DNA from 3 places in the Amycolatopsis sp. NPDC089917 genome. Region 1 is predicted to be linked to each of the others. Evidence: riboswitches for the same ligand, from Rfam matches in the RefSeq annotation. Region 1 holds a riboswitch; each other region holds the start of a gene.
What was found. Region 1 has a riboswitch for cobalamin ahead of AB0N89_RS21685 (ABC transporter substrate-binding protein). Riboswitches for the same ligand answer to the same signal wherever they lie in the genome.

Region 1 (10,011 bases):
CGAGGGAGTGCCCGATCAGGATCGGACGATCGAGACGGAGATGGTCGAGCAGGGCGGTCAGGTCGTCGAGCGCGATCGCCGCGGTGAAGCGGGAACCCGGCGCGAGAACCGACTCGCCGTGCCCGCGCTGATCCCAGATGACCACCCGATGGCCGCGTTCGTGCAGCGCCCGCGCCTGGGCGTCGAACATCCGGTGGTCCATGCCCGCGCCGTGGGTGAAGACGACAGGACGCAGTTCGCCCGCGAGGTCTCCGTACCGCAGTTCTTGGGCGCCCCGGCGGAGCACGCCCGTCATATTCACCATTTTCTAAATCTAGCGCACACTTCCGGCGAGGATCCGCCGGAGTCGTCGTTCAGCGCCCGGCCCAGCCGCCTTGCTCTTCGGCGGCCTCGACGTCGGAGTCGGCGACGGCGGTGTGCGCCAGCGCGGCGACGGTCTCCTCGAGTCCGCGCTGGACTTCCTCCTCCCCTGCCTCGCGGACGCTGCTCAAGGTCACGGTCAACCGCGCCGCGTTCGCACCGGCGTCTTCGACCGACAGCCGGCCGTGGTAGTCGTTCGGGCCTTCGGATCCCCAGCTCAAGGAACGGCTTTCCTCGTCGACCTTCAGCCACGCTTCCGCTTCGACGTGCTCACCGTGCACTTCGGCCTCGACATGGACGGCGTCGCCGCCCTCGGGCTCGGCTTGGCTCAGCTGCGGGAAGAAGTGCGGCAGGTTCCGTGGTTCACGCAGGTAGTCGAACAGTTCGGAGGCGGGCAGATCGATCGTGGCGGTGTGGCGAAACTCGGTCATGATCACGCATACCCGGCCTTCCCGCCGGGGAAACCACCAGGTCAGCGCAGCGCGGTCAGGACGTAGTCGTCGCCGAACTGCCACACCGGGGCCACCTCCGCGAAGCCCGCCTCCCGGAGCAGCCTGGTGTGTTCCTGCGGGCTGAGCCTGTTGCCGTAGCCGGTCGAGATGCCGCCCAGTTCCTCCGCCGTGAACTCCGCTCGCAGGGCGGGATCGGCCGCGATCGCGGCCCACCAGCTCTTCCAGTCTTCGTTGGCCTCGACCCCGGCCCGGGTGGCACGGCGGTTCTTGACGGCCTCGGCGAACTCGCGGATGCCCGGCTGCTCGTCGTAGAAGTGGTCGCCGTTGACGAGCACCCCGCCCGCTCGCAGCGCGCCCGCGAGGTCGCGGTAGACGTCGGCGAGGCGATCCGGCTTGAGCCAATGCAGGGCGGTCGTCGAGACGGCGGCGTCGATCGTCCGCCACGTCAGCCAGCCGTCCTCGGCGAGATCCGCCCGGACGTACTCGATGTTCGCGGTCTCCGGACGGCCGGCCCTGGCGAGTGCGAGCAGGAACGGGTCGTTGTCGACGCCGACGACCCGGGCGTGCGGCAGGCGCCGGGCGAGCCTGGTGGCCAGTGAGCCGGGCCCGCAGCCGAGGTCCAGCACCAGCGGTTCGGCGACGTCGCGGCAGCCGTGTTCGACGACGTCGATCAGCACGTCGAACCGCTCTTCACGGTCCGCGATATAGCGTTCCTGCTGAAGGTCCCACCGTCGCACCCAGCCTGCCGCGAGCTTTTCGTCCACCGCGCTCCCCTTCGTGATCTTGATCCTGTGTAGCACAGGATCTCCATGGGTTACCGTGTGCGCCACAACGTAAGAAAGTGCCCGTCGGGGGAAGCCGGTGCGAATCCGGCGCTGACCCGCAACCGTGAACGGCAGTACGCCGTGAGCCGGACTGCCCGCCGGGTACTGCCAGCCCCAACTGTCGTGGAGTGCGGAGCGGGGTCCCGTTCGACGTGCTCGCGCGCCCGGGACAGTGCTCGATGTCCCGGAGGTTACTGTGACGCGTCATCCGTTCGGCCGCCGGCGTTTGCTCGCCCTGGCCGCCCTCGCGCCGTTGGCCGCCTGCGGGGCTGCGCCCGCGGACAAGGGCCGGTTGCGGGTCGCGTTCGCCGCGGGTGGTTCGAAGGAGACGCTGGACCCCACCCAGGTTTCGCTGTTCGTCGACCAGGCGCGGGCCAAAGCGCTCTTCGACACGCTGGTCGCCTACAACGCCGACACCTCGTTGCGGCCGCGGCTGGCCGAATCCTGGGAAAGCGACGGCTCCGGGACGCGCTGGCGGATCCGGCTGCGACAGGCGGCTTTCCACGACGGACGTCCGGTCACCGCGGACGACGTCCTGTACAGCTTCCGGCGGATCGCCGACCCCGCGCTGGCCTCCTCGTCCCGGCAGTACTTCGCGAAGGTGGACTTCGGCCGCAGCAAGGCCGTGTCAGCCACCGAACTGGAGCTGGTGCTGAGCGCGCCCGACTTCGAATTCCCGTCGGGGTGGGGCGCGCCGGGCGCGGAGATCGTGCCCGCCGGGACGACGGCGTTCGGCGCGCCGGTCGGCTCCGGGCCGTTCCGCTTCGTCTCGTTCACCCCCGGCGGCGCGGCGGTGTTCCGCAAGAACGAGTCCTATTGGGACGGTGCGCCGAGCCTCGACGAGCTCGAATTCGTCCCGGTCAACGACGAAACGGCGCGGGTCAACGCGCTGCTGTCCGGGCAGGTCGACTACGCCCACGACCTGGCCGCCGGCACCGCGGCTCGGCTGACGGGCGACGGGCGTGTGTCGCTGCTCGAAGCCAAGGGCACGACCATGCAGGGCCTGATCCTTCGCTTGACCCAGCCGCCGTTCGCCGACCCGCGGCTGGTGCGCGCCGTACTGTCCGGAGTGGACCGGGAAGCCCTGAACCGCGTCGCGCTGGCCGGGCGCGGCGAGATCGGCAACGACCTGTTCGGCAAGGGACTCCGCGGTTACGCCACCGGCATTCCCCAGCGGCCGCGCGATGTGGGCCTGGCCCGTTCGCTCGTCCGGGAAGCGGGCGCCGAGGGACTGGCCTTCGCCGTCGAAACCAGCGACGTCGATCCCGGCTTCCCCACGGCGGCGACACTGATTTCCCAGCAGCTGAACGAATTCGGCCTGAAGGTCACGCCGAACACGCGCGCGTCGAGCACGTACTTCGGCGAGACGAAGACCAAGGGCGTCGCCGCGCTCACCCGCACGGCCACCTTGCCGGTGCCGACATTCCTCAACCAGCGCTTCCGCACCGGAGGGTCGAACAACGTCAACGGCTTCACCTCGCCGGAGTTCGACGCCCTCATGGATCGTGCGGCGGCCACCGCGGACGAGGGTGCCCGGCTGGCGCTGTTCGGGGACGCCCAGCGGATCACGCACGAGTCCGGCGGCCTGCTCGCCTGGGGCTTCAGCACCTGGACGATCGCGGCGTCGAAGCGGGTGTCCGGGCTGGTCACCGCACCGCCGAACACCTTCGACTGGGCGAGGTTCGACCGCGCCCGCCTGTCCTGACGTGCCCGGATACGCCTTGCAGCGGCTGGGGTTCGCCGTGGTGCAGGCGCTGTTCGTCCTGGTCGCCACGTTCGCCGTGACCTCGCTGCTCCCCGGCGACGCGGCCTCGGTCGTGCTCGGAGAGCAGGCCACCGAGGAGCAGATGGCGACGGTGCGCCATCAACTCGGCCTCGATCAGCCACTTCTGGACCGGTTCGGGCACTGGCTCTCGGGCCTGGTCACCGGCGACCTCGGCCGCTCACTCGTCACGGGCGCCCCGGTGACGGACGAGATCGGCCGCCGGTTCGCCGCCACGGCGGTGCTCGCCGGGGTGACCTTGCTCGTGCTCGTCCCGCTCGCGCTGGGCGTCGGGGTGGCGTGCGGTGTCCGCGAAGGCTCCCGGACCGACCGGGTGCTCACGGCCGTCACCTTGTTCCTGCATTCGATCCCCGAGTTCGTTCTCGGACTGCTGCTGGTCGCGGGATTCGCCGTCTACACCGGGCTGCTGCCCGCCACCGCCGCCGGAACGGAGCTGACCGCGCGGCCCGCGGTGCTCGTGCTGCCGGTGATCGTGCTCGTCGGCCGTCAGCTGTGCGACGTGGCCCGGCAGATCCGGGTCGGCGTCGCGGAGCAGACGCGGGGGCAGGTGGCGGAGCATCTGCGCCTGCTCGGCCTGCCCGAACGCACCCTCGTGCTGCGGCATCTCCTGCCCGCCGCCGCGGCCCCCGCCGTGCAGCAACTCGCCCGCGCCGTCGAAGGGCTGCTGACCGGCACGGTGATCGTCGAATCCCTGTTCGCGATCACCGGTATGGGCACCGGCTTCGTCGAAGCCGTGCAGAACCGGGACATCCCGCAGGTGCAGGGATACGTGCTCGTGTTCGCCGGCGTCGTCGTGGTCGGGAACCTGGTCGCGGATCTGGTCGCGCACCGGCTGACCCCGCGCCGGGAGCTGGTCACGTGGTGAGCCGGACGCTCGGCTGGATACTGCTCGCCGTCCCGGTGCTGCTCGCGGTGGCCGGACCGATGGTCGCGGGCCCGGCGGTGTCCGTCGGGGCGCCCTGGCAGCCACCGGATTCCGCCCATCCGCTCGGCACCGACGTCCTCGGCCGTGACGCGCTCGCGGTGATCCTCACCGGCGGCCTTCCCGTGATCGGCATGACCGTCGCCGCGCTCGGGCTCGCGTACCTGGTCGGCCTACCGCTCGGCCTCTTCGCGGCCGGGCGCGGACGGTGGGCCGACGAGGCGGTGATGCGCTCGCTCGACCTCGTGCTGGCGTTCCCTTCGCTGCTGGTGCTCATGGTGCTCGCCGCGACCGGGCATCGCGGGCCCGGCGTGCTCGTCCCCGCCGTCGCCGCGCTCCAGCTGTCGGCGATCACCCGCGTCGTGCGGGCTTCGGCGCTGGCGCCCGGCTGCCGTACCGCCGTGGAAGCCCTTACGCTGCAGGGACGACCGTGGTGGCGCATCCAGCTCGGCTATGTCGCCCGGTACGTCGTCGGCCCGGTCTCCACCGACGCGGGGTCCCGGCTCGGCGTGGTGCTCTACCTGCTGGCGTCGGCGAACTTCCTCGGTCTCGGGCTGCCCGCGGACTCCCCGGATTGGGCCGTGGTCATCGAACGCAACAGCGAGGCCCTTTACACCGCTCCCGCGGTGGTGCTGGTGCCCGCCGCGCTGCTGATGGCGCTGTGCGTCGGGACCAACCTCGTCACCGACCGGCTGCTCGCCGCCCGGCGGGTGAGCCTGTGACGGTCTTGGAGATCAGCGGCCTTTCCGCCCGCGCCGGGGACACCGCTCTGCTCGGCGACGTCTCGCTGTCCCTCGAACCAGGCCGGGTGCTCGTCGTGCTCGGCGCGTCCGGCACGGGGAAGACCACCCTGGGCCTGGCCGCGACCGGGCGCGCCCGGCCCGGCATCGCCCTGTCCGGCTCGGTCCGGCTGGCGGGAGCCGAACTGCTCGGCCGCACCGGGGCCGAGCTCCGGCGGATCCGGGCCGGGGTCGTCGGCCATCTGCCGCAGCAGCCGTCGGCGGTGCTGGACCCGGTCCGCCGCTGCGGGCCGGTGCTGGCCGAACTCGCCGCGATCCGCCATCACGGCCGGACGTCGCGGCTGGCGGCGGCCCGCGCCGCGCTGGCGGAAGCGGGGCTGGAGCAAGGTCTGTGGCGCCGGTTCCCGCATCAGCTCTCCGGCGGGCAGCAGCAGCGCATGGCCCTCGCCACCACGCTGGTGACCCGGCCGAAGGTGCTCGTGCTCGACGAACCCACGAGCGGTCTCGACCCGGAGAGCAGCGCGGTGCTCGCCGCCAGACTCAAGGACCTTTCCCGTGCCGGGACGGCGTTGCTGGTCCTGACCCACGACCTCGCCCTCGCCCGCGCTTTGCCCGGCGACGTCGCCGAACTCCGCGACCACCGCCTGGTTCCCTGCGAAGCCGTGTCCGGGCAGGAGCCCCCTGAGACGCCTGTGCCTTCACCGGCCGAACCGGTACTCGTCGTCCGCGGGCTCACGGTGCGCGCCGGAGGGACGACACTGGTCGAGGACCTCGATCTGGAGCTGGCGGCGGGCAGCCGCACCGCGCTCGGCGGCGTCTCCGGCGCGGGCAAGACGACGCTCGCCCGCGCGCTCGCCGGGTTGACCCCGCCGAGCGCGGGCACGATCGAAGTCGACGGTGTACGCCTCCCCCGCCTGGCCCGCCGACGCGGACGCGCGCGGCTGCGGGCGATCCAGTACGTCCACCAGGACAGCCGCGCCTCTTTCGACGAGTTCCGCGGAGTGCTCGACCAGGTCGCCGACACCGCCTGCCTCCTTCGCGGCATCAGCCGTTCCGCCGCCCTGCTCGAAGCGTCGGAGGTCCTGCGGTCTCTCGGCGTCGACCCGGCCGACCGTCGCCCGGACCGGCTCTCCGGCGGGCAGCTGCAACGTTGTGCCGTGGCCCGCGCCCTCTTGGCCCACCCCAGGGTGCTGATCTGCGACGAGGTGACGTCGGCGCTCGACGAGGCCAACCGCGCGCGGCTTCTGGACGTCCTCACCGCCGCGACGAACCAGCACGGCACCGCCCTGCTGATGATCAGCCACGACGACGCCTTCGTCGCGGATTCCGCTCTCGCCCTGACCGAAGGGCGGCTGATTTCTCCCTGAACTCCCTTGTGTGCCAAGGGATTTCGATGTCCACAAGGGACAGCGAGGGCACACGCGAAGCGCGGGCGGACGATCAGCGGTCCTCGACGTGGCCCGGGCTTCGCCATACTCCGGTGGGCGGCGCACTCGGAAGGGATTCGCGTGGTGCGGGAAGTTCTTGCTGTGCAGGTTCTTCTCGGTCTTGCCGCTCGGCGGCGCCGTCGCCGTGGGCGGCTCGCAGGAGGCAACAGGCGTGGCGGCACCGATCGTCGACCTCGGCGCGGTGCGCTGGCCCGCCATCGGGTGAAACGGAGGCTCAGCCGGCAGCCGTCTCGGCGAGCAGCGTGGCGAGTTCGGCGGGCATGGTGATCATGCAGTCGTGGCCGGTCGGCAACTCCCGCGTCCGCTCGCCCGCCGGGACGGGGCGCCGCGTGATGCCCTCCGGTTTCCCCTCGACACAGTGGATATGCGTGCGCGGGAGGGCGCGCGCGGCCGGGTCGTCCAGCCGGACCGGTTCCTGGAGGCATCCCACGGGCTGGTCCGACAGCATCGAGCGCAACCAGGCGACGTCGCCCGGTTCGGTGACTCCGAACAGACCCAGTGGCGGCGGCTGCTCCGGCAGCGGAGGAACCCGCCAGCCGTCCACGGCGAGGTCGATGAGCCGCTTGGTGACCGGCAGGACGTCGACAGCGCTTTCGCCGTCTTCGGGGACCATCGCGTCGAGGAACACCAGATGCGCGATCCGCCCGGGGACGCGGTTCGAAACGCCCGAAATGACCATGCCGGCATAGCTGTGCCCGACGAGGACGACGTCATCGAGACGCTCTTCTTCGATCAGGGCGACGACGTCGTCGACATGGGTGCCGAGGCCGATCCCGCGGCTCAGCAGATGCGCCTTGTCGCCGTAGCCGGTCAGCGACGGCGCGAACACCCGATGCCCCGCCGACTCCAGTTCCGGGACCACTCGATCCCAGCTCCGCCCGCTGTGCCAGGCGCCGTGTACCAGCAGAAATGTGGCCATCTCGGACAGTTCCTCCTCGTGCCTCGGTACTCTTCGGTAACCGTGACCATCGTGTCCGCGCGCTGGCCGACGGGGCAATACGGCACTTTCAGGTGCCCCGGTTCTCAGGAGGTAACCGTGCAGGATCCGTGCCAGGCGCGTGAGGTTCTCGGGATCGTCGGGGACAAATGGGCGCTGTTGATCGTGCGCATGCTCAAGGACGGACCCCGGCGCTTCACCGAACTCAAACGGGCCATCGACGGCATCAGCCAGCGCATGCTGACCGTGACGCTGCGAGACCTCGAACGCGACGGGATCCTGACGCGCACGGTCCGCAACGTCATGCCGCCGCACGTCAGCTACGAACTCACCACGATGGGCCGGACGCTGCGCGAGGCCACCGCGCCGCTGCTCGAATGGAGCCTCACGCACCTGCCGCGGATCGATGCCGCCCGCGAGGCTTACGACAAACGCTCTATCACCTGATTGAATCAAGTGATAGCCTGCTGCCGTGACCAGCACCGCGCAGCGGCTCATCGCCGCCGCCGAGCGCCTTTTCGCCGAGCAGGGTGTCGGAGCGGTTTCCCTGCGCACGGTGATGCAGGCGGCGGAGACGAACGTGGCGGCGATCCACTACCACTTCGGATCCAAGGAAGGATTGCTCGAAGCGGTCCTGCGCAGCCGTCTCGACCAGGTGGCCGGCGAACGGAACGCGGCGCTGGCGGAACTGGCCGGCAACGACGTCACCTCGCGCGAACTGGCAGTCGCGTTCGTGCGGCCCGTGGTCGCGGTGCTCGGCTCAGGCGGCGAGCATTGGATCCGCCTGGTCGGGCAGCTGCTCGCCACCGACGAGAAAGGACTGAGCGTCCTTTCCGGCTCGTTCCTCCAGCGCAACGCGAAGTTCGTCGAGCTGCTGGAGTGCGAGTTCCCCGGCGTTCCGCGAAGAACGCTCGATTTCCGGTTGACCCAGGCCATGCACGTGACCCTGAACGTGCTGGGCGACATCGAGCGTGTCCGCCGGCTCCTCGGCCCGGACTCCACGCCCCGGGCTTGGCCACTCGACGACGTCGTCGCCGATCTCGTCGACGTCGTGACGTCCGTCCTCGCCGGGCCACCCGGCGAACGCTGACCTCAGGAGTTCACGGTGGGACGTTTCAGCCTGCCCGAGAAGACCCCCGACGGCCTGGACTCGCCCGTGACCGCCGCGGCCATCAAGTACATGGCCAGGGCGCAGGTGAAGATCTTCGCACTGACCAACGGCCGCGTCGGCGCCCGATGGCGCGTCGGCGCGGGCTTCCGCAAACCCGTCCCGACGCTGTTGCTGGAACACCGGGGACGCAAGTCCGGCCGCCTGTTCACCACTCCCCTGTTATACTTGCGCCACAACGAAGATCTCGTCATCGTGGCTTCGCAGGGCGGACTGCCCCGGAACCCGCAGTGGCATTTCAATCTGATCGCGTGTCCCGAGACGCGGGTCCATCTCAAAGGCCGACGCGACGTGGCCGTCACGGCGCACGTCGCCTCGGCAGAGGAGCGGTGCGATCTCTGGCCGCTGCTGGTCGACCTGTACGCCGATTTCGCGAAGTACCAGGCGTGGACCGAAAGGGAGATCCCGGTCGTCGTGCTCAGTCCGCGATGACGACGGCCGCCTACGCGACCGCGCCGGCGATCTCGTCGGGCCTGCCGTAGCGGATCCGGTCGTCGGGCACGATCTCGCGGACCGAGTTGTGCTCGATCTCCTCCCAGGTACCGCCCCAGCCGCGGTCCGGCACGGTCAGGAAGTCTCGGACCACGAGGACGTGGATCGCACGGGCTTCGAGGCAGGTCTCGACGATGCCGTCCCCGACACCGCGCGCTCCCCGGTGACCAGGACGACCCGGCCGGCCATGTCGAAGCTGACGGACATGCTGCGCTCCTCTCGGCGCTGAGGGGAAACGGAGCAGCACCAAGCAAACGCTGGGTTGCCCTCGATGCGGTGAGCGTGGTCACCACGACCACCTTGGCCGAACGCCCGCCGCCGCCTCACGAGCCGTAGTTCGCCGTGGCTTTACAAAGCCGCCTTTACTCTTCTGCCCGTGCCCGGCGGAAGGACTGCGACGACGGCCGCGCGGCTGTTCGCCGTGCTGGCCGCGCTGACCATCGTCGCCCTGATCCAGAGCGCGCTGTGCAGTGACGGCGCCGCGGCGGCCGGATCACCCTGCGCTCCCCTGTTCGCCGCCGAAAAGACCCATGCCGCGGCCGGCGAATGCGAACCGGCGACGTCCCAGGCGAGCCCGGCGGGTGATCACGGCGCGTCGCTCCTCCCTGCCGAACCTCCGCACAACCACCTCGACGACGTCCTCGGGATCGGTCTCGCGCTGGCCGCGCTCTTCCTGCTCGCCAGGCGGCGTCACCCCGGCACCGCGGGCCTGCCACCCGGTCTGCCGTCGTCCCTGCTGTCCAGGCGGCCGGCGACAACGCCTCCGCTCGTCCAGCTCTGCGTTTCCCGCACCTGATCGGCGCCCCCCGGTCGTGACCGGTTCGCCCCCGAGGCGGACCGGTCGTGCCATGCCGCCCTCAGTTGCCCGGATCCGAGCCAAGGACT
Region 2 (10,011 bases), on a different contig from region 1:
TCGATCGGGCTCGGCGCCTGCCTCGCCGACGACATGGGGCTCGGCAAGACCGTCCAGCTCCTCGCGCTCGAAGCGACCGAGCGGGCACAGGGCGGCATCGGGCCGACGCTGCTCGTCTGCCCGATGTCGCTGCTCGGGACCTGGCAGCGCGAAGCGGCCAGGTTCGCGCCGGAGCTGCGTGTGCACATCCACCATGGTGCCGATCGTGGTCACGCGCGCGTCGAGGGCGCGGATCTCGTCGTCACCACCTACTCGACCGCCGCGCGTGACGCGGACGAGCTCGCGGGCACCCGGTGGCATCGGCTCGTGCTCGACGAGGCGCAGGCGGTCAAGAACCAGAACACCGGACCGGCGCAGGCCTTGCGCCGGATCCCCGCCGGTCATCGGGTCGCGCTCACCGGAACGCCGGTGGAGAACCGGCTCGCCGACCTGTGGGCGCTTTCGGATCTGCTCAACCCCGGCGTCCTCGGTGGCAGGCAAGAGTTCCGCGAGCGGTTCGAAGTGCCCATCGAGCGACGGGGCGACCTCGCCTCGGCGACCGAGCTGCGCCGCCTGACCCGGCCGTTCCTGTTGCGGCGCCTCAAAACCGATCCTGCCGTGCTGGCCGACCTGCCCGAGAAGATCGAGATCCTGCAGGAATACCGCCTCACCCGCGAGCAGGTGACGCTCTACCGCGCGACCGTCGACGAGATGATGACCAAGATCGCCGACAGCGCCGGGGTCAAACGACGCGGCAACATCCTCGCCGCGATCACCAAGCTCAAGCAGATCTGCAACCACCCCGCGCATCTGCTGCACGACGGTTCGCCGATCGGAGCCCGCTCCGGCAAGGTCAACCGGCTCGAAGAACTCCTGGCGGAGATCCTGGACTCGGGCGACCGCGCGCTGTGCTTCACCCAGTTCGCCGAGTTCGGGCACCTGCTCGTGCCGCATCTTTCGAGCAGGCTGAACGTGAAGATCGCCTTCCTGCACGGCGGATTGTCGCAGCGGCGCCGCGATTCGATCGTCGAGCACTTCCAGTCGGGCGACGGGCCGTCGATCCTGCTCGCGTCGCTGAAGACCGGGGGAGCGGGACTGACCCTCACCGCGGCCACCCACGTCCTGCATCTGGACCGGTGGTGGAATCCGGCGGTCGAGGAACAGGCCACCGACCGCGCCTTCCGCATCGGCCAGCGGAACAGCGTCCAGGTGCGGAAGTTCGTGTGCCCCGGCACGATCGAGGAACGGATCGACGCCGTCATCACGAAGAAGGAAGCGCTGGCCGACCTCGTCGTCACCGACGGGGAGGACTGGCTCACCGAGCTGTCCACCGACTCGCTGCGCGAGGTCTTCTCGCTGGGACGGGAGGCGTCCGATGACTGAAGGATTCCGCCCGGCGCTCGACGATCTCGGCGTCCATAAAGGACTCGTCCCGCCATGCCGGGTCGACACCCTCGCGATCGGGCCCGGCGCCGCTGTCGCCCGGGTCCGCGTGACGCGGCAACGGTTCCACGACGTCCGCGTCGGGCTTCCCACCTTCGGCAAACAGGTGTGGACGGCGGTCATCGCCGCCGTAGTCGCGGACGAGGCCACGACGACGGCCCTGCTCGACGGCCAGGTCCCGGACGGCGTCGAACGCTTCTTCGCCGCGGAGCAGGTGCCCTTGTTCCCCGAGGCGGGCTGGGAACTGTCGCTGGACTGCACCTGTCCGGGCACCCGCGTCCCGTGCGATCACCTCGTCGCGGGACTGATCGCGCTCGAAGAGGACGCGGACCCGTTCACGATCTTCGCCCTCCGCGGGCGTGATCGCGCGACGCTGCTCGAAGAGATCGGACGGCGGGCGGGCGCCCGGGTGACGGCCCCGTCGGCGGACGACGGGACTCCCGGCTTGGACGAGGTCATGGACGACTTCTTCGGCTGGGGCCCGGCCGGGGACGTCACGAACACGCGACGGCCGCCGGCCGGGGACCCGCTGGGACTGCTGGACGAGGTCCCGCCGCTCAAGGCCACGGTGGACGGAACCTCGGTCACCGCCCTGCTGCGGCCGCTCTACCGGTCCTTCACCGGTCAGGAGTGAAGGAACTTCGGCTCGCGCTTCTCGGTGAACGCGGCCATCCCTTCCTTCTGGTCCTGGGTCGCGAAGGTGCCGTGGAACAGGCGCCGTTCGAACCGGAGCCCGTCGGCCAGCCCGGACTCGAAGGCCTGGTTCACGGCCTCCTTGACCATCATCGCGGCGGGACGCGACATGCTCGCGATCTTCGCCGCGACCGCCAGGGCGTCGTCGAGCAGGGTTTCCGTGGGCACGACCCGGGAGACGAGCCCCGACCGCTCGGCTTCGGCGGCGTCGATCATACGGCCGGTGAGGCACAGGTCCATCGCCTTGGCCTTGCCGATCGCGCGGGTCAGCCGCTGGGAGCCGCCCATACCGGGAATGACGCCGAGGGTGATCTCCGGCTGGCCGAACTTGGCGTTCTCGGCCGCGATCAGGACGTCGCACATCATGGCCAGTTCGCAGCCGCCGCCGAGGGCGTACCCGGAGACCGCGGCGATCAGCGGGACCCGGACGCGGGAAAGCGCGTCCCAGCCCGCGAACCAGTCGGCCGCGTAGACGTCGCTGAACGACTGCGGCCGCATCTCCTTGATGTCCGCGCCCGCCGCGAAGGCCTTGGCGGAACCGGTGAGCACGATCGCGCCGACGTCGGGATCCCGGCCGAGTTCGGTCGCCGCCGCGGTGACTTCGCGCATGACCCGCAGGTTCAGCGCGTTGAGCGCCTTGGGCCGATTGAGCGTGATCAGGGCGACGCGATCGCCCGCGCGCTCGACGGTGATGGTCTCGTACTCGCTCATGCGGTGGTTTCCTTGGTGAGAAGGCCGTCGCGGACGGCGGTGACGATGGCCGAGAAGTCCCGGCCGGGGCCGTCCCGCTCGACGAACGCCGCGTAGAGTTCCGCGGCCCTCGTGCCGAGCAGGGTGGCGACGTTGTTGTCCCGGGCCGCGGCGTCGGCCAGACGCAGGTCTTTCAGCATCAGGCCGCTGGCGAACCCGCCGGTGTACTCCCGGTTGGCGGGGCTGGTGGGGACGGGGCCGGGCACCGGGCAGTTGGTGGTCAGCGCCCAGCACTGCCCGGACGCGGTCGAGGCGACGTCGAACAGCGCCTGAGGAGTGAGGCCGAGTTCCTCCCCGAGGGCGAACGCCTCCGAGACGGCGATCATCGAGACGCCGAGGATCATGTTGTTGCAGATCTTCGCCGCCTGACCGGCGCCTGCCGATCCGCAGTGGATCGCCCTGGCGCCCATGACGGCCAGGAACGGCTCGGCGGTGACGAACGCCTGCGAGTCGCCGCCGACCATGAACGTCAGCGTCCCGGCTTCGGCGCCGACCACACCGCCGGACACCGGGGCGTCGACGGCGCGATGACCGGCCGCGGTGACCAGTTCGGCCGCCTGACGGGCATCGGCGACGTCGATGGTGGAACAGTCGACGAACAGCGTCCCGGGCCGCGCGGACGGCAGGATCTCCCGGTAGCAGTCGAGGACGTGCTTGCCGCTGGGCAGCATCGTGACGACGACGTCGGCCGCCGCGACGGCCGCGCTCGCGCTGCCGAACCTGGCCACCCCCTCGGAACGCGCGCCGGGAGCGGGGTCGTAGCCGTGGACGGTCTCACCGGACTTGACCAGGTTGGCGGCCATCGGACCGCCCATGTTGCCCAGACCGAGGAAGGCGATCGTCATCGGGCCACCCACTCGGCGTCGCCGAGATCGGCGAAGTAGGCGTCGACGATCTCGTCGTCCACTTCGGACAGAGTGGCGGGGGACCACTTCGGCGAGCGGTCCTTGTCGATGATCTGAGCCCGGATGCCCTCGACGAACTCGGCGGAGGAGAGCGCGTGGGCCGAGATCCGGAACTCCTGTGCCAGCACGGCTTCCAGATCGGGCAGGGCCGCCGCGCCGCGGAGCGCCCGCAAGGTCACCTTCAGCGAGGTGGGCGACTTGGCCTCGATCTCCTTGGCGGCGGTGGCCGCCGCGTCGCCACCGGCGTGGAGCCGGGCCAGGATCTCCTCGACCGTGTCCGCCGCGTAGCACTGGTCGATCCATTCGGCGTCCTTCGCCAGCGAGCTCGGCGGCGCGGGTTCGGCGATCAGCTCCAGCGCGCTGTCCGGGGTCCGGGACGCGAGCGCGTCGAGCAGATCCGGGATCTTCTCGCTGGAGACGAAGTGGTCGGCGAGTCCACAGTGGATCGCGTCGGCGCCCGAGATGGACCCGGCGGTGAGCGCGATGTGCGTGCCGAGTTCACCCGGCGTCCGGGACAGCAGGTACGTGCCGCCGACGTCGGGGACGAAACCGATGCCGACCTCGGGCATGCCGACGCGGGAGCGTTCGGTGACGATCCGGTGGCTGCCGTGCGCGGAGACGCCGACCCCGCCGCCCATCACGAGGCCGTCCATGAGCGCGAGATACGGCTTCGGGTAGCGCGAGATCAGTGCGTTCAGGCGGTACTCGTCGGCCCAGAACCGCAGGGAGGCGGTGCCGCCGGTGCGAGCGTCCTCGTGGATGGCGCGGATGTCGCCGCCCGCGCAGAGCCCGCGGTCGCCGGCGCCGTCGATCAGCACGGCGCGGACCGCCGGATCGGAGCGCCACGCTTCGAGGTGGCCGAGCATGGCGAGGACCATGTCGTGGTTCAGCGAGTTCAACGCTCGCGGCCGGTTCAGCGTGATCCGGCCGATTCCACTGTGGACGAGGAACTGGACGTCGTTCACGAAGCCTCCTGCAGCATCCGGCGCGAGATGATCACGCGCATGATTTCATTGGTCCCTTCGAGGATCTGATGCACCCGCAGATCGCGGACGATCTTCTCCAGCCCGTATTCGGCGAGGTAGCCGTAGCCGCCGTGCAGCTGCAGCGCCTGGTTGGCCACCTCGAACCCCGTGTCGGTGCAGAAACGTTTGGCCATCGCCGAAAGCTGGGTCGCGGTGTCCTCGCCGTGGTCGAGCGCGTCCGCGGCCCGCCAGAGCAGGGTGCGGGCGGCTTCGAGGCCGGTGCGCATGTCCGCCAGCCGGAACTGCAACGCCTGCTTCTCGGACAGCTTCTCCCCGAAGGCCGAACGCTCCGACAGATGCCGGACGGCCATGCCGAGCGCGGCTTCCGCCCCGCCGAGGGAGCAGGCCGAGATGTTCAGCCTGCCACCGTCCAGCGCGGACATCGCGACGCGGAACCCTGCGCCCTCGTCGCCGAGCAGGGCGGACGCCGGCACCCGGGCGCCTTCGAAGATCACCTGCCGGGTGGGCTGGGCGTTCCAGCCCATCTTGATCTCGTTGGGGCCGAACGAAACGCCGGGTGTGCCCCGTTCGACGATGAACGCCGAGATGCCGCGGGCGCCGGGACCGCCGGTGCGGGCGAGCACGACGTGGACGTCCGAGGTGCCCGCGCCGGAGATGAACTGCTTGACCCCGTCGAGCACGTACTCGTCCCCGTCGCGGCGGGCGCGGGTGGAGAGCGCGGCCGCGTCGGAACCCGCGTCCGGCTCGGTGAGGCAGTAGCTGCCGAAGGTGTCCATGGTGGACATCCGGGGCAGGTATCGGTGCCGCTGGGCGTCGTCGCCGAATTTGTCGATCATGGTCGCGACCATGTTGTGGATGGAGAGGTACGCGGCGAGCGACGGGCATCCGGTGGCGAGCGCCTCGAAGACGAGGACGCCGTCGAGCCGTCCGAGCGCGGAGCCTCCGAGGTCTTCGGGCAGGTAGACGCCGCCCATGCCCAGCTGGGCCGCCTTGCGCAGGACGTCGACCGGGAAGTGCTTGGCCTGGTCCCATTCGATCGCGTGCGGCGCGAGGTGTTCCGCGGCGAACTCCGCCGCTGTCTCGCGCAGGGCGCGCTGTTCGTCGGTCAGTCTCATCGCGGCCTCAGCTCATCGTCGGGATGACGAAGCTGGCGCCTTCCTTGGTACCGGAAGGCCAGCGCGAGGTGACCGTCTTGGTCTTGGTGTAGAAGCGGATCGAGTCCGGCCCGTGCTGGTTGAGATCGCCGAAACCGGAGCGCTTCCAGCCGCCGAAGGTGTGGTACGCGATCGGGACCGGGATGGGCACGTTGACCCCGACCATGCCGGTGTTCACCCGCGAGGTGAAGTCGCGCGCGGTGTCACCGTCGCGGGTGAAGATCGCGACGCCGTTGCCGTACTCGTGTTCGCTGGGCAGCCGCAGCGCCTCCTCGTAATCGGCGGCGCGGACGATCGACAGCACCGGGCCGAAGATCTCCTCGCGGTAGATCCGCATGTCGGTGGTGACGTGGTCGAACAGGCAGCCGCCGAGGAAGAAACCGTTCTCGTGACCGTCCACAGTGGTCCCGCGCCCGTCGACGAGCAGCTTCGCTCCTTCGGCGACACCGACGTCGATGTAGTCGCGGACCCGCTGGACGGCTTCGGCGGTGACCAGCGGCCCGAAGTCGGCCGTTTCGTCGAGCGAGGCACCGACCTTCAACGTCTTGACACGTTCGGTCAGCCGGGCGGCCAGCGCGTCGGCGGTGGCCTCGCCGACCGGGACGGCGACCGAGATCGCCATGCACCGTTCGCCCGCGGAGCCGTATCCGGCGCCGATGAGCGCGTCGACGACCTGGTCGAGGTCGGCGTCCGGCATCACGATCATGTGGTTCTTGGCGCCGCCGAAGCACTGCGCGCGCTTCCCGTGCGCGGCGGCGGTCGTGTAGATGTACTCGGCGATCGACGACGAGCCGACGAAGCCGACCGCCTCGACGCGCGGGTCGGTCAGCAGCGCGTCCACGGCTTCCTTGTCGCCGTTGACCACGTTGAACACGCCCGGCGGCAGACCGGCTTCGAGGAACAGTTCCGCCAGCCGCAGCGGGACCGACGGGTCGCGTTCGGACGGCTTGAGCACGAAGGCGTTCCCGCAGGCGATCGCCGGGGCGGCCTTCCAGAGCGGGATCATCGCGGGGAAGTTGAACGGCGTGATCCCGGCGACCACGCCGAGCGGCTGCCGCATCGAGTAGACGTCGATGCCGGTGCCCGCGCTGTCGCTGTACTCGCCCTTGAGCAGATGCGGGACGCCGATGGCGAACTCGACCACTTCGAGCCCGCGCTGGATGTCGCCGCGCGCGTCGGGCACGGTCTTGCCGTGCTCGGACGCGAGCAGCCTGGCGAGCGAATCCTCTTCGGCCCGGACGAGGTCGACGAACTTCATCAGCACGCGGGCCCGCTTCTGCGGGTTCCAGCGCGCCCAGTCGAGCTTGGCCTGCGCCGCGTCGGCGACCACGCCGGCGACCTCGGCGGCCGACGCGAGCGGGACGCGGGCCTGGACCGCGCCGGTGCTGGGGTCGAAGACGTCGGCGAACCGGCCGGACGTCCCCGGTACCGGCTTGCCGCCGACGAAGTGACTGAGTTCGGTGCTCATGGATGCCCTTTCCGAAAGTGCGCAGGACGGAGCCGCCCGGGACCGCGATCGGCGGCCGGGCAGGGGAGTACGGACGACTTACCGCCGGGGTGGTGGCGGGTCGGCGACTTTCGCGCAGGCAGGAAGAATCCGCATGCGTTCAGCTCCATCCTCGTGGACGAACACGGACGTCTGCGGCCGGTATCCTGGCTCCCGGATCCGCGGCGGCTCCGGCCTTCCCGGCTCGCGCCAGTGGCCTTCTCTGCGGGAGCGCCGCTCCCCGGTCACAGTGGCGGGACCGCGCCGGATTCGCACCGGCTTCCCTGCACCGCAGACCTGTGGACACCATAAAGTAGGAAGTCCGACTATGTCGATGGTGTGGCGTACGCCTCAGCCGAGTGGCGGGTAGGGCAGCAGGCTGGACGAATGCTCGTCGATCCGCATCGGCTTCCCGATCGCGGGGAAGGCGCGCTGCGGGCACGCGGGCCGCTCGCAGACCTTGCAGCCCATGCCGATCGGGGTGACGGCCGCGCCGGTGCCGAGCGCGAGGCCGTCGGAGTACACGAGTCGTTCCGCGTGCCGGAGTTCGCAGCCGAGCCCGATCGCGAACGTCTTCGCCGGATCGCCGTGCCCGCCCGCCGCCCGGGACACGGTCCTGGCGAGCCAGAAGTACTTCTTGCCGTCCGGGAGTTCGGCGATCTGGGTGACGATCCGGCCCGGTGAACCGAACGCCTCGTAGACGATCCACAGTGGACACGAGCCGCCGACCCGGGAGAAGTGGAACCCGGTGGCGGACTGGCGTTTCGAGATGTTGCCCGCGCGATCGACCCGGACGAACGAGAACGGCACGCCGCGGGTGCCCGGACGCTGCAAGGTGGACAGCCGATGGCAGACGCTTTCGAACCCGACGCCGAAATGATCGGACAGCCGCGTGATGTCGTAGCGATACCGCTCCGCCGCGCCGAGGAACACGCGGTACGGCAGTACGAGCGCACCCGCGAAGTAGTTGGCCAGCCCGATCCGCGCGAGCCGCCGGGCGGTGTCCCCGCTGAACTTCCCGCCGTCGACGAGCCTGCCGATCACGTCGCCTGCCTCCAGCAGCGCGAGTTCCGACGCGAGCCGGAACGCGGCCTGCCCGGGACGCAGCGCGGGGGAGAGACGCAGTGTTCTCGTCTTCGTGTCGAAGTGATGCCTGTCCGGGCCCAGGGTTTCGGCGGTGACCTTGACACCGTGTCGCTCCAGCAGCCCCGCCGTCAGTCCATTCCGGACCTCGCCCGGGTGGAGGCGTAGTTCGGCGGCGAGCTTTTCGGCGGGGGCGTCGAGTTCGGCGACGTGGTTGCGGCGCAGGTAGAACCAGTCACGGATCTCCTCGTGCGGCTGTTGCGCGGTCGAGCGGTCCAAGCCCTGCTCGGTCACCAGCGTGGCGACGTTCTCCACCGCTTCCCGATAGCGGCGGTGCAGGGCGACGAGCGTCCGCGCCACGTCGGGCAAGGTGGTGGTCAGCGCGTCGACGTCGGCGTCGGAGATCGCGCCGCCGACGGTGTTGTCGTCGAACACCTCGCGTACGTCGGCGATCAGCCGGGCGGTGTCGCGGGCGGTGAAGAACTCGGTGTCCACGCCGAAGGTCTCGGTGACCTTCAGCAGGACCGGCAGGGTCAGCGGCCTGCCGTTGTGTTCGAGCTGGTTGACGTAACTCGGCGAGATCTCCAGCAGCCTGGCCAGCTCGGACTGGGTCATGGACCGGTCTTCGCGCAGCTGGCGCAGCCGGGCACCCGCGTACATCTTCTCCACACCTCGACTGTAACAACTTTTACAAGACGCTCGCGAACCTTCACAAACCTTCACAGGGGCGAGTACTGGCAACGGTTTTCCGGAGCTGCCACGCTCGGAGGCAGCGCACCGCAAGGTTCACAACCGAGGGGACCCATGATCGATCACACCGTCCGTACCCATCGTTCCGCCGAGTCGCTGCCCCGTGAGGACCAGTTCGCATGGAAGCTCGCCGAAGTCGCCACCGACGACGTCCCGGTCACCCCCGAGGTCGCCGACATGGTGATCAACCGCGTGATCGACAACGCCGCGGTGGCCGCGGCGTCGCTGGCCCGGCGTCCGGTCGTCTCCGCCCGGGACCAGGCGCTGGCCCACCCCGGCAGGCCGGGGGCGAGGGTCTTCGGTGTCGAAGGCCGGTATTCACCGGAATGGGCGGCCTGGGCCAACGGCGTCGCGGTACGGGAACTGGATTATCACGACACCTTCCTCGCTGCGGACTACTCGCACCCCGGGGACAACATCCCGCCGATCCTCGCCGTCGCCCAGCACACCGGCCGCGGCGGCGCGGACCTGCTGCGCGGGATCGTGGCGGGTTACGAACTCCAGGTCGACCTCGTCCGCGGGATCTGCCTGCACGAGCACAAGATCGACCACATCGCCCATCTCGGCCCGTCGGTCGCGGGCGGCCTCGGCGCGCTGCTGGGCCTGGAAACCGAGACCGTGTACCAGGCCATCGGGCAGGCGCTGCACACCACGACGACGACCCGCCAGTCCCGCAAGGGCGAGATCTCCTCGTGGAAGGCGTACGCGCCCGCCTTCGCAGGCAAGACCGCGATCGAGTCCGTCGATCGGGTGATGCGTGGCGAGGGCGCGCCGAGCCCGGT
Region 3 (10,011 bases), on a different contig from region 1:
AGCGGACGACCCCCATGGGGCACGGCGGCGCCGAACGCCCCGCCGGCCCGCCCCCGCGCCGTCCCGAGCCCCCGCCGGGCCGCCCGATGGACGGCGGGCGGCCGCCGCGGCGACGCAAGCGGTGGGGCTTCGGCAAGGTGCTGCTCACGTTGCTCCTGGTGTTCGTGGTGTTCCTCGCCGGGGTGTGGGTCTACCTGGAGTTCTCCATCAACCGCGTCGACGCGCTGGAGGAGTACTCCGGCCGCCCCGTCGCGGCCGAGGGCGCCAACTGGCTGATCGTTGGCTCCGACAGCCGGGATGGGCTGACGCCCGAGGAGCAGGCGAAACTGGTCACCGGCGATGCCAACGAGGCCGGTGGTAAGCGGACCGACACCATCATGATCGCGCATGTCCCGGACAACAGCACCAAGCCGACGCTGTTGAGCCTTCCCCGGGACTCGCAGGTGAACATCCCCGGACACGGCAAGAACAAGATCAACGCCGCGTTCGCGATGGGCGGTCCGGCGTTGCTCGCGAAGACCGTCGAAGGTGCCACCGGCCTGCGGATCGACCACTACGCCGAGATCGGCTTCGGCGGGTTCGCCAAGATCGTCGACGCGATCGGCGGGGTCAACATGTGCGTCGAGAAGCCGATGGAAGACACCATGACGGGGATCAAGATCGAACCGGGCTGCCAGGACCTCCAGGGTCCGCAGGCGCTCGGGTTCGTCCGCATGCGGCACAGCGCGGCCACCCCGCGGTCGGACCTCGACCGCGTCGCCAACCAGCGGAAGTTCATCGGCGCGCTGGTCAGCGAGATCGGCAGCCCCGGCACGCTGCTGAACCCGTTCTCACTGTTCCCGCTGCTGTCGACCGCGCCCGACGCGCTGACCATGGACACGCACGACCACGTGCACAACCTGGTGGGACTCGCGCTGGCGATGCGCGGGATTTCCTCGGGCGGCGTCGTCACCACGACGGTCCCGGTGACCAACGGTTCGGCGGAGAACTGGGACAAGACGAAGTCGAAGCTGCTCTTCGACGCGCTGAAGAACGACACGGAGGTCCCGGACAGCGTGATCCTGAGCTGAGCCGGACCACTCGCGAGTGTCATGAAAGGGTCGTTCAGGACATTTTTCGTCCTGAACGACCCTTTCATGACATCCGGGGCCGAGGCGTTCGAAAATCGGAGGCGCCCGAAGCGACGGCGAGGCACCATGGGCCGATGGAAGCGCCCGCCGAAACCCTCGCCGACGACGTCGTCGAGCTGCGCCGCTGGAAGCCGGAGCAGCTCGAAACCCTCGCCGCCGTCGCGGGGGATTCCGCGGCGCATCTCGGCGCCTGGATGATCTGGGCCACCGACGGCTACGGCCGTCAGGAGGCCGTCGAGTTCCTCGAGCACACCGCGAAGAACTGGGCCGAGGGCAAGACCTACGACTTCGCGATCTTCGCGGGCGACGAGGTCGTCGGCGGCACGGGCATGATCACCCATCCGGACCGGATCGAGATCGGCTACTGGCTCAGCCGCCACCACACGGGCCGCGGCCTCGTCACCAGAGCCGCCAGACTGCTGGCGGCCGAGGCCTTCCGCCTCGGCGCGCCGGAGGTCGAGATCCGGCACGACGAGAACAACGTCGCGAGCGGCGCCGTGGCCGCCCGGCTGGGGTTCACGATGACCGGCGACGAGGCCGCCGCGCCACCGCTCGCCCCGGCCTGCTCGGGCGTCAACCGGGTCTGGCGGCTCAAGCGTCCTTAGTCTTGCGTTCGCGCAGGGCGGCGAGCGCCTTGTCGGCGTGCACGGTGAACTTCAGTTCGCTCTTGATCACTTCGAGCACCTTGCGGTCGGTGTCGATGACGAACGTGTGCCGTTTGGCGTGCAGCGGGCTGAATTTGCGCCAGACGCCGAACTGCCTGGCCACCACACCGTCCACATCGGACAGCAGTGGGTAGTCGAAGCCGTGTTTGGCCGAGAACTCCTGTTGTTTGGCGACGGCGTCCGGGCTGATGCCGACGCGGTGCGCGCCGACTTCGGCGAACTCCGCGGCCAGGTCGCGGAAGTGGCAGCTTTCCGCGGTGCAGCCGCTCGTCATCGCGGCGGGGTAGAAGAACAGCACGACCGGGCCGGACGAGAGGAAGTCCGACAGCGTGCGCTCCTCGCCCTTGTCGTCGGGCAGGGTGAAGTCCGGGGCGATGTCACCTTGATCCATGAGCGGATCCTGCCACGTCAGTGGGCGTGCCGTTCGATGAGCTCGTCGACCTCGTCCCCGGTCGCGGAATCGGCGACGAACGAGCCGCGCGCCGCGAGCACGCCGTGCCGCCGCAGCCGCTCGGCCTGTTCGTGGCTCCGGACGCCTTCCGCGCCGATGCGCAGTTTCAGCTCCTTGGCCCTGGCGACCAGCTGGCACAGGTGGCGGACGTCGGCCTCGTTCTCGCCGTCGGCCAGCGCGTCGATCACCGCGCCGGAGAGGATCACGTGGCGGACCGGCAGTCCGTGCCGGGGGATCAGCTCCAGGTCGGCCGAACCGGAGATGGTCAGCACCATCTGGGCGCCCAGATCGGCCAGCACGGCGAAGGAGTCCAGCATCTCGCCGCCGGTGTCGAGCACGGACTCGCGATCGGTGCACAACCGCAGCGCGTGCGCGGGCAGGCTGTGCCGGTCGAGCTGTTCCTTGACCAGCATCACCAGATCAGGGTCGATGGCCAGCCGTTTCGGCAGCCGCACGCAGACGTCCGGCGCCGCGTCGCCGAACCGGCTCCGCCAGCGCGCGGTGGCGGCGAGCGATTCCGCCAGCAGCCACCGGCCGAGCGGGATGGTCATCCCGGTGATCTGCGCCAGCGGATAGAACTCGTCGGAGTCCAGTTCGCCCTTCTCCGGATGGGTCCAGCGCAGCCCGGCGTTGACCGCGGCCAGCTGGTCCGGATCCGCGAGCTTCACCGTCGGCTGGTAGATCAGCGAGAACTCGCCGTTCTCCAGCGCGCCCGCGATGACCGCGCCGAGCTGGTAGCGGCCGCGGTCGCGCGCGTCGAGTTCCGGGTCGAACAGCATCCACTGCGCCTTGCCCGCCTCCTTGGCGCGGTGCAGGGCGATCTCCGCGGCCCGGAGCAGGTCTTCCGGTCCGCCGTCAGTGACCTGGCGGACGACGATGCCGGCGCTCGCGCTGACCCCGATGCCGTGCCCGCCGAGGTAGATCGGCTCGACCAGTTCTTCCAGGGCCTGCTCGACCAGGGCGATCACCTGGAGCGAGGTGAACCCGCCGCGCAGCAGGACGGCGAACCCGTCGCCGGACAGCCGGGCGACGGAACCGTGGTGATCGCCGGTGAACACGGCCTTGAGCTTGTTCGCGACCCCGCGCAGCACCTGGTCGCCGACGCCGGCCCCGAGACCGTCGTTGATCACCTTGAAGCCGTCGACGTCGAGGTAGACGAGCGCGACCTGTTCGCCGCCGGGTCCCGCCAGGGCGGTTTCGAGGGCGTTGCCGAACGCGGTGGCGTTCGGCAGGCCGGTCAGCGCGTCGTGCACGTTCTGGTGCAGCAGCTGTTCCTGGAGCAGGTGGATCTCGTTGGCGTCCGAGACCATCAGGACCGGGTACGTCGAACCGGGCCGGTCGCCGGGAAGGTCGGTGAGGGTCACGTCGACCCAGATGGTGCCTTCTTCACCGTGGTCCAGCAGCAGGCGTTCCTGCTGGGTCGGCTGGCCGAGCGTCATGAGCTGGGAGAGCCCGTTCCGCAGCCGGGAGACGTCGTGGTCGGCGGAGCCGAGGTCGGGGATGTTCCGGCCGCGCAGCGCCGAGGGGCGGCAGCCGAGGAGTTTGCCGAGCGCGGTGTTCGCCTCGACGATCTCGCCGTCGGTGTCGGCGAGCGCGATCCCGATGGGGGACGCGGAATAGAGCTTGGAGAAGCGATCCCTGGCGGACCCGTGATCGGGTTCGGCCCGGACGGCGTCCTGGGCGACGCCGAGCAGGAACTCTTCGAGTTGCTCCTGGGGAAGCGATACTCCTTTGGTGTCAGCGAGCGTCGCGGCCCATCTCCGAGCGACGTCCACCAACCCTGGTACGGAACCAGGCTCGGGCACACTTCACCTCTTCATGCGCGGGTTATGGCCAGCTCAGACCGGGTGTCCGAGCCCACGGACCCACACTAGGTATGAGCCGACCGGGTGTAGTGCCACGGCATCACGCGCGATCCGGGGTGTCTACCGGCTGAAAGGGTGATCGCGCTACACGAGTGGTGACCGGAAGTTACCAAGAGTACTCGTTGGTGGTTGTCCGTCGACCGGCTTCAGCGCGCGGTCAGCCGGATCGGCAGGCCGTCCGCGGGAACGGGCAAAGAAACGTAGTCCCAGCGCGCGGTGTAGCCGTCGGGGACCGACCACCGATACGCCCGCAGCATCTCGTGGAGCAGCGCTTTCACTTCGAACGTCCCGAAATGCAGGCCGATGCACTTGTGCGCGCCACCGCCGAACGGCATCCACGCGTACCGGTGCGACTTGTCCTCGCGGCGTTCCTCGCCGAAGCGGTCCGGGTCGAAACGCATCGGATCGGTCCAGTGCTCCGGCGCGAAATGGTTGACGGTGGGCGAAACCCCGACCAGTGTCCCTTCGGGGACGAAGTGCCCGAGGACTTCCGTGTCCTTCACGGTTTTCCTTGCCAGGGAAGGAACCGGGGCCACCAGGCGCAGGGATTCCTTGATCACCAGGTCCAGCGTCTTCAGGGACTCCAGCGCCTCGATGTCCGGCACGTCGTCGCCGAGCGCGAGGGACTCCCGGCGCGCGCGTTCCTGCCATCCGGGGTTCTTGGCGAGGTGGTAGACGGCGGCGGCGCTGGTGATGGTCGACGTGTCGTGCGCCGCCATCATCAGGAAGATCATGTGGTTCACGACGTCGGAGTCGGTGAAGCGGTCGCCGTCCTCGGTGGTGGCGTGGCACAGGGCGGTGAAGAGGTCGTCGCCGTCGCTCGCCCGTTTCGCGGGCAGATTCGCCGCGAAGTAGCGTTCGAGGACCTTGCGGCCGTGCAAACCCGCCGCCCAACGGCCGCCGGGAACGGGGAACCGCACGATGGCCGTGCCCGCGCGCACGGAGTTCACGAACGCGCGGTTGATCGCGGCCGCGTCGTCACCCGATCGCATGCCCATGAACACGCGCGTCGCGACGTCGAGCGTGAGTTGCTTGAGGGACCAGTAGATCCGCGGGTTCGGCCGGTCCGCCCACGCGGCGATGCCTTCGCGCAGGGCCGGTCCCATCTGGTCGACGTACCCGGTGAGCCGCTGCCGCGTGAACGCCGCCTGCATGATCCGGCGGTGCAGATGGTGCTCGCCGAAATCGAGCAGCATCAGGCCGCGGTCGAAGAACTGCTCGATGAAGAACTTCCAGCCCTCCTGGGAGAAGGCCTTGTCCTTGTTCACCAGCGCGATCTGTGTGGCCTCCGGGCCGGAGAGGGTGACGATGCGGCGGCCGAACGCGCCCATCCACGACACCGGGCCGTAGGTCTCGTGGCGTTTGAGGCCGAACTCGATACCGAAGCGCATGAAGTCCAGCGCGTGCCCGATGACCGGCGGGCCTTCGTCGCCGAGGACGGGCTTGAGGCCCGGCGGGGCGGGCGCGAGTTCGCGGACCGGCCAGGTCGCGCCGAGCCAGCGCTGGTCCACCGAACGCGGCAGGGGGATCGAGGTGAGCGGCGGGACCCGCTCGCGCAGCGCTCCGGTGACCTTTTCGACGGTGTTCGCCATGGTGACCATCTCCCCGTTGAGACCGGCTACCGCTCCACCATCGCACCCTTGTTGACGTCCTGACAATACCTCGGCGGAAGTCCGTGAAGGACTCCTTGAGGGACTCAGAGTCCCTCAAGGAGTCCTTCACGGAACGGTCAGCCCAGCTCGGACCGGACCGCCCGGGCGGCCGCGACCAGGTTCCGCAGGGCCGGTTCGACCTCGGCGTAACCGCGGGTCTTCAGGCCGCAGTCCGGGTTGACCCAGATCCGCTCGGCGGGCACGGCGCCGACAGCGGTCCGCAGCAGCCCGCTGACCTCGTCGACGCCGGGGACGCGCGGCGAGTGGATGTCGTACACGCCGGGCCCGACACCGCGGCCGAAGCCCGCCGCGCCGAGGTCGGTGACGACCTCCATCTTCGACCGCGCGGCCTCGATGCTGGTGACGTCGGCGTCGAGCGCGTCGATCGCCTTGACCACCTCGCCGAACTCCGAGTAGCACATGTGCGTGTGGATCTGCGTCGCGTCGGAGATGCCGGACGTCGCCAGGCGGAACGACGAAACCGCCCACGCGAAGTACGCCTCGTGCGCCGCCGCGCGCAGGGGGAGCAGTTCCCGCAGCGCCGGCTCGTCGACCTGGATGACGCGGATGCCTGCCTCCTGCAGGTCGTGCACCTCGTCGCGGATGGCCAGCGCCACCTGGCGGGCGGTCTCGCCCAGCGGCTGGTCGTCGCGGACGAACGACCACGCCAGGATCGTCACCGGACCGGTCAGCATCCCCTTGACGGGTTTGCCGGTCAGGCTCTGCGCGTAGCGAGCCCATTCGACGGTCATCGGCTCCGGACGCGAGACGTCGCCGTACAGGATCGGCGGCCGGACGCACCGCGAACCGTAGGACTGCACCCAGCCGAAGTCGGTGGCGGCGAACCCGGCCAGCCGTTCGGCGAAGTACTGCACCATGTCGTTGCGCTCGGGTTCGCCGTGCACCAGCACGTCCAGGCCGAGGTCCTCCTGCAACCGGACGACGTGCTCGATCTCCGCCTTCATCGCGGCCTCGTAGCCCGCGTCGTCCAGCGACCCCGCCTTGTGGGCGGCCCGCGCCTTGCGGACCTCGGTGGTCTGCGGGAACGAGCCGATCGTCGTGCTCGGCAAGGGCGGCAGGTCCAGCGCGGCCTGCTGTGCCGCCGCGCGCCGGGCATAGGGGGAGCGGACGGTGTCGTCCGGCCGCAGCGCCTCCAGCCGGGCGCGCACCTCGGCGTCGGCCAGGTCTGCCGCCGTCGCGCGGTCCGCGGCCGCGGCACGTGCGGCGGACAGATCGACGCCGTCCTCCTTCAACGCGCGCCCGAGCAGGACGACCTCGTCGACCTTCTGCTTGGCGAAGGCGAGCCAGCCCTTGAGACGCGGGTGGAGCCCGTCCTCCCGCTCGACGTCGTAGGGCACGTGCAGCAGCGAGCACGACGTCGAGACGCTGACCGACTTCGCGGTGCCGAGCAGCGTCGCCGCCCGGCCGAGCGCGCGGGCCGGGTCGGTGCGCCAGACGTTGCGCCCGTCCACGACCCCGGCCAGGACCTCCTTGTCGCGCAAGGCGGGCTCGGCCACGACGGCGTCCACAAAGGACTCGTCGGTGACGAGGTCGACGGCGATCGCGTCGATCGGGGAGCGGGCGAGCACGCCCAGACCGCGGCCGAGGCCGCCGAAGTACCCGGCGACCAGGATCTTCGGCCGCGCGGTCGCTTTCGCGAGCCGGTGGTAGGCGCGGATGAGCGCGTTGAGCTCTTTCTCGGTGCGGTCCGCCGCGAACGCGGGCTCGTCGAACTGGACCCACTCGACGCCTTCGTCGTGCAGGCGCCGCAACAGTTCGACATAGCCGTCGAGGAGGTTGTCGAGCAGATCCAGCGGTCGGAAGCCCTCAGGGGCGCTTTCGGTCGCCTTCGCGAGCAGCAGGAACGTCACCGGGCCCACGAGCACCGGCCTGGTCTCGACGCCGATCGCGCGGGCCTCGCGGTACTCGTCCAGCGGTTTGGTGCCGGTGAGCGAGAACGTCGTGTCCGGGCCCAGTTCGGGGACGATGTAGTGGTAGTTCGTGTCGAACCACTTCGTCATCTCCATCGCCGGCGCGTCCTGCACCCCGCGCGCGGCGGCGAAGTAGGTGTCCAGCGGCGAAAGACCGAGCGTCGTGAAGCGCTCCGGCAGCGCCCCGAACAGCTCGGCCGTGTCGAGCACCTGGTCGTAGTGGGAGAACGTGTTGGACGGGACGGAATCCAGCCCCGCGTCCTTGAGTTCCCGCCAGGTCCGGGTGCGCAGCGCGCGGCCGGTGTCCAGCAGTCCGGCCTCGTCGATCTTGCCAGCCCAATAGCGTTCTAGCGAACGCTTGAGTTCCCGGTCCGGTCCGATCCGGGGATAGCCCAGCACTGTCGTGCCGATTTCGGTCACAGCTCTCTCCTCGCGAGCTTGTCGTCGGAGCCCGGAGCGCGCGCAGGAGTGACCGCCGTTCGGTCGTGCCCATCCCACGAGGCCCGGACTCACGCACGCCGTCGGCGCGCGTACCACGGGCAGGTCTTCGGACTCGTGGGCGACGTGCTCGCTCCTACCGGCCGTCGCTTCCCGGGTGCCATACCCAGTGCTTTACCGTGTCTCGCACGGTGACGGCTTTCGTTCCCACATACCGCTGCGGGGCAGTCCCGGATTCTCACCGGGTTCCCTGTTACCTCGACCGGCCTGGGAGGCCGGGCGAACCAGTAGCACCCTGGAGCGTACCGAGGCCCGCTACGGGACTGCTCGAATGTGAGCAAAGTCGGTCAGCGTGAGCGGCGCAGCCCGTCCAGCAGAAGGGTGACGACACCGTCGGCCTCGGCCCGCCACCCGGGACGGTCATGGGCCGCGCCGATGCCGTGCAGCGCCATCAGCACGGCTCCGGCGTCGACGTCGTCGCGAATGGCGCCGTCCCGCACGGCGTCGGCCACCAGGGCGGTGACGGCCTCTTCCAGCGCTCGGCTGCCCTCGGCGAGAGCGCCCGAACGATCGGCCATGAGCGTGGCCAGCGTCCTGGCCAGGCCTTCGTGGGCGCCTATGTGGTCGACCATGTCGCGGAGGAAGGTCGCCAGAGCCTCCGCCGCGGGCAGCGAGGCCTGGAGATGCCGGGCGCGGTCGCACAGCGCGGCGACTTCTCCGTGGTAGACCGCCTCGGCCAGCGCTTCCCTGGTGGGGAAGTGGCGGTAAAGCGTGCCGGTGCCCACGCCTGCCAGGCAGGCGAAGTCGTCGAAGCGCAGGTCGAAGAAGCATCCGGCCTGGAAGAGCTCCCGGGCCTTGGCGAGCAGGGCCTCGCGCTTGCGCCGGGCGTCGGCCCGCAGCGGCTTGTCGGCGGTCATGCGCTCCCTCGCGTTGACAACTGGAGATCATCTCCATATTTTCGAAGTGGAGATAATCTCCAGTTCGATCGTACCCCGCGAGGTTCACCTTGAAGATCTTGATGTTCGGAAGAGGCGTGATCGCCACCATCTACGGCTGGGCCCTGCACAAGGCGGGACATGACGTCGAGTTCTACGTCCGGCCGGGTCGCGCGGCGACGTACGGGGACGCGGTGGACCTCGACCTGCTCGATACGCGGCGCCGGATGTGGGGGCGGCGCGTCGTCGAGAAGTGGCCGGTGCGCCTCCGCGAGACACTGGAGCCGGACCACGATTTCGACCTGATCGTGCTCAGCGTTTCGCACCACCGCCTGCCGGAGGCGACGGAATTCCTGGCTCCGCGCGTCGGCCGGGCCACGGTGCTGGTCTTCGGCAACATCTGGACCGAGCCGACGGCCGCGATCGGCCCGCTCCCGCTCGACCGGATCGCCTGGGGCTTTCCCCAGGCCGGTGGCGGTTTCGCCGCGAACGGCGTGCTTCGCGGGATGCTGATGCCGTCGGTCATCTTCGGCACCCTCGGCCGTCCCCCGACCGATCGGGAGAAGGCCGTGCGCCAGGCGTTTCGCGCGGCCGGGCTCCGGATCAAGGAGCGGCCGGACTTCCGCGGCTGGCTGTGGGTCCATTTCGCGTCGGACGCCGGCCTGCTCTCGCAGGGCCTGCGGCGAGGTTCCCTGTCCGAGCTGGCCGGGTCGGCGGGCGACCTGCGGGAGGGGTTGCTGACCGGCCGCGAGCTGCTGCCGCTCCTCGAAGCGCGCGGCCTCGACCTGCGACGGCACCGGGTCGCCGTGCTGCCGTTCCGCGCGGCCTGGCTGACGGCCCCCGTTCTCGCCTGGCTGACCGCTCATGTCGCCGTGGCGCGCGTGAGTCTCGCGGCGCACTCCGACCCCGACGCGGAGGAGCCGCGCGAGGTCTGCCGGGACACC

Region 2: linked by a shared signal. The riboswitch ahead of AB0N89_RS03230 (CoA-acylating methylmalonate-semialdehyde dehydrogenase) and the one ahead of AB0N89_RS21685 (ABC transporter substrate-binding protein) in region 1 are both predicted to bind cobalamin.
Region 3: linked by a shared signal. The riboswitch ahead of metE (5-methyltetrahydropteroyltriglutamate--homocysteine S-methyltransferase) and the one ahead of AB0N89_RS21685 (ABC transporter substrate-binding protein) in region 1 are both predicted to bind cobalamin.

The regions. Positions count from the first base shown of each region.
Region 1 covers NZ_JBFBGL010000029.1:32,265-42,275, forward strand. The annotation lists gene AB0N89_RS21670 (alpha/beta hydrolase) at 1-304, opposite strand, end outside; gene AB0N89_RS21675 (SRPBCC family protein) at 354-791, opposite strand; gene AB0N89_RS21680 (class I SAM-dependent methyltransferase) at 833-1,576, opposite strand; cobalamin riboswitch at 1,615-1,754, shown strand; gene AB0N89_RS21685 (ABC transporter substrate-binding protein) at 1,833-3,341, shown strand; gene AB0N89_RS21690 (ABC transporter permease) at 3,343-4,284, shown strand; gene AB0N89_RS21695 (ABC transporter permease subunit) at 4,278-5,063, shown strand; gene AB0N89_RS21700 (ATP-binding cassette domain-containing protein) at 5,060-6,448, shown strand; gene AB0N89_RS21705 (hypothetical protein) at 6,606-6,734, shown strand; gene AB0N89_RS21710 (alpha/beta fold hydrolase) at 6,744-7,448, opposite strand; gene AB0N89_RS21715 (helix-turn-helix domain-containing protein) at 7,566-7,913, shown strand; gene AB0N89_RS21720 (TetR family transcriptional regulator) at 7,939-8,556, shown strand; gene AB0N89_RS21725 (nitroreductase family deazaflavin-dependent oxidoreductase) at 8,572-9,066, shown strand; gene AB0N89_RS21730 (hypothetical protein) at 9,077-9,220, opposite strand; gene AB0N89_RS21735 (hypothetical protein) at 9,227-9,355, shown strand; gene AB0N89_RS21740 (hypothetical protein) at 9,503-9,922, shown strand.
Region 2 covers NZ_JBFBGL010000002.1:228,297-238,307, forward strand. The annotation lists gene AB0N89_RS03200 (DEAD/DEAH box helicase) at 1-1,362, shown strand, start outside; gene AB0N89_RS03205 (hypothetical protein) at 1,355-2,056, shown strand; gene AB0N89_RS03210 (enoyl-CoA hydratase) at 2,047-2,826, opposite strand; gene mmsB (3-hydroxyisobutyrate dehydrogenase) at 2,823-3,710, opposite strand; gene AB0N89_RS03220 (enoyl-CoA hydratase/isomerase family protein) at 3,707-4,735, opposite strand; gene AB0N89_RS03225 (acyl-CoA dehydrogenase family protein) at 4,732-5,871, opposite strand; gene AB0N89_RS03230 (CoA-acylating methylmalonate-semialdehyde dehydrogenase) at 5,879-7,378, opposite strand; cobalamin riboswitch at 7,536-7,722, opposite strand; gene AB0N89_RS03235 (short-chain fatty acyl-CoA regulator family protein) at 7,748-9,148, opposite strand; gene AB0N89_RS03240 (MmgE/PrpD family protein) at 9,284-10,011, shown strand, end outside.
Region 3 covers NZ_JBFBGL010000100.1:9,430-19,440, forward strand. The annotation lists gene AB0N89_RS38750 (LCP family protein) at 1-1,070, shown strand, start outside; gene AB0N89_RS38755 (GNAT family N-acetyltransferase) at 1,205-1,735, shown strand; gene AB0N89_RS38760 (peroxiredoxin) at 1,722-2,186, opposite strand; gene AB0N89_RS38765 (diguanylate cyclase) at 2,204-4,024, opposite strand; gene AB0N89_RS38770 (cytochrome P450) at 4,258-5,703, opposite strand; gene metE (5-methyltetrahydropteroyltriglutamate--homocysteine S-methyltransferase) at 5,841-8,114, opposite strand; cobalamin riboswitch at 8,215-8,436, opposite strand; gene AB0N89_RS38780 (TetR/AcrR family transcriptional regulator) at 8,480-9,049, opposite strand; gene AB0N89_RS38785 (2-dehydropantoate 2-reductase N-terminal domain-containing protein) at 9,139-10,011, shown strand, end outside.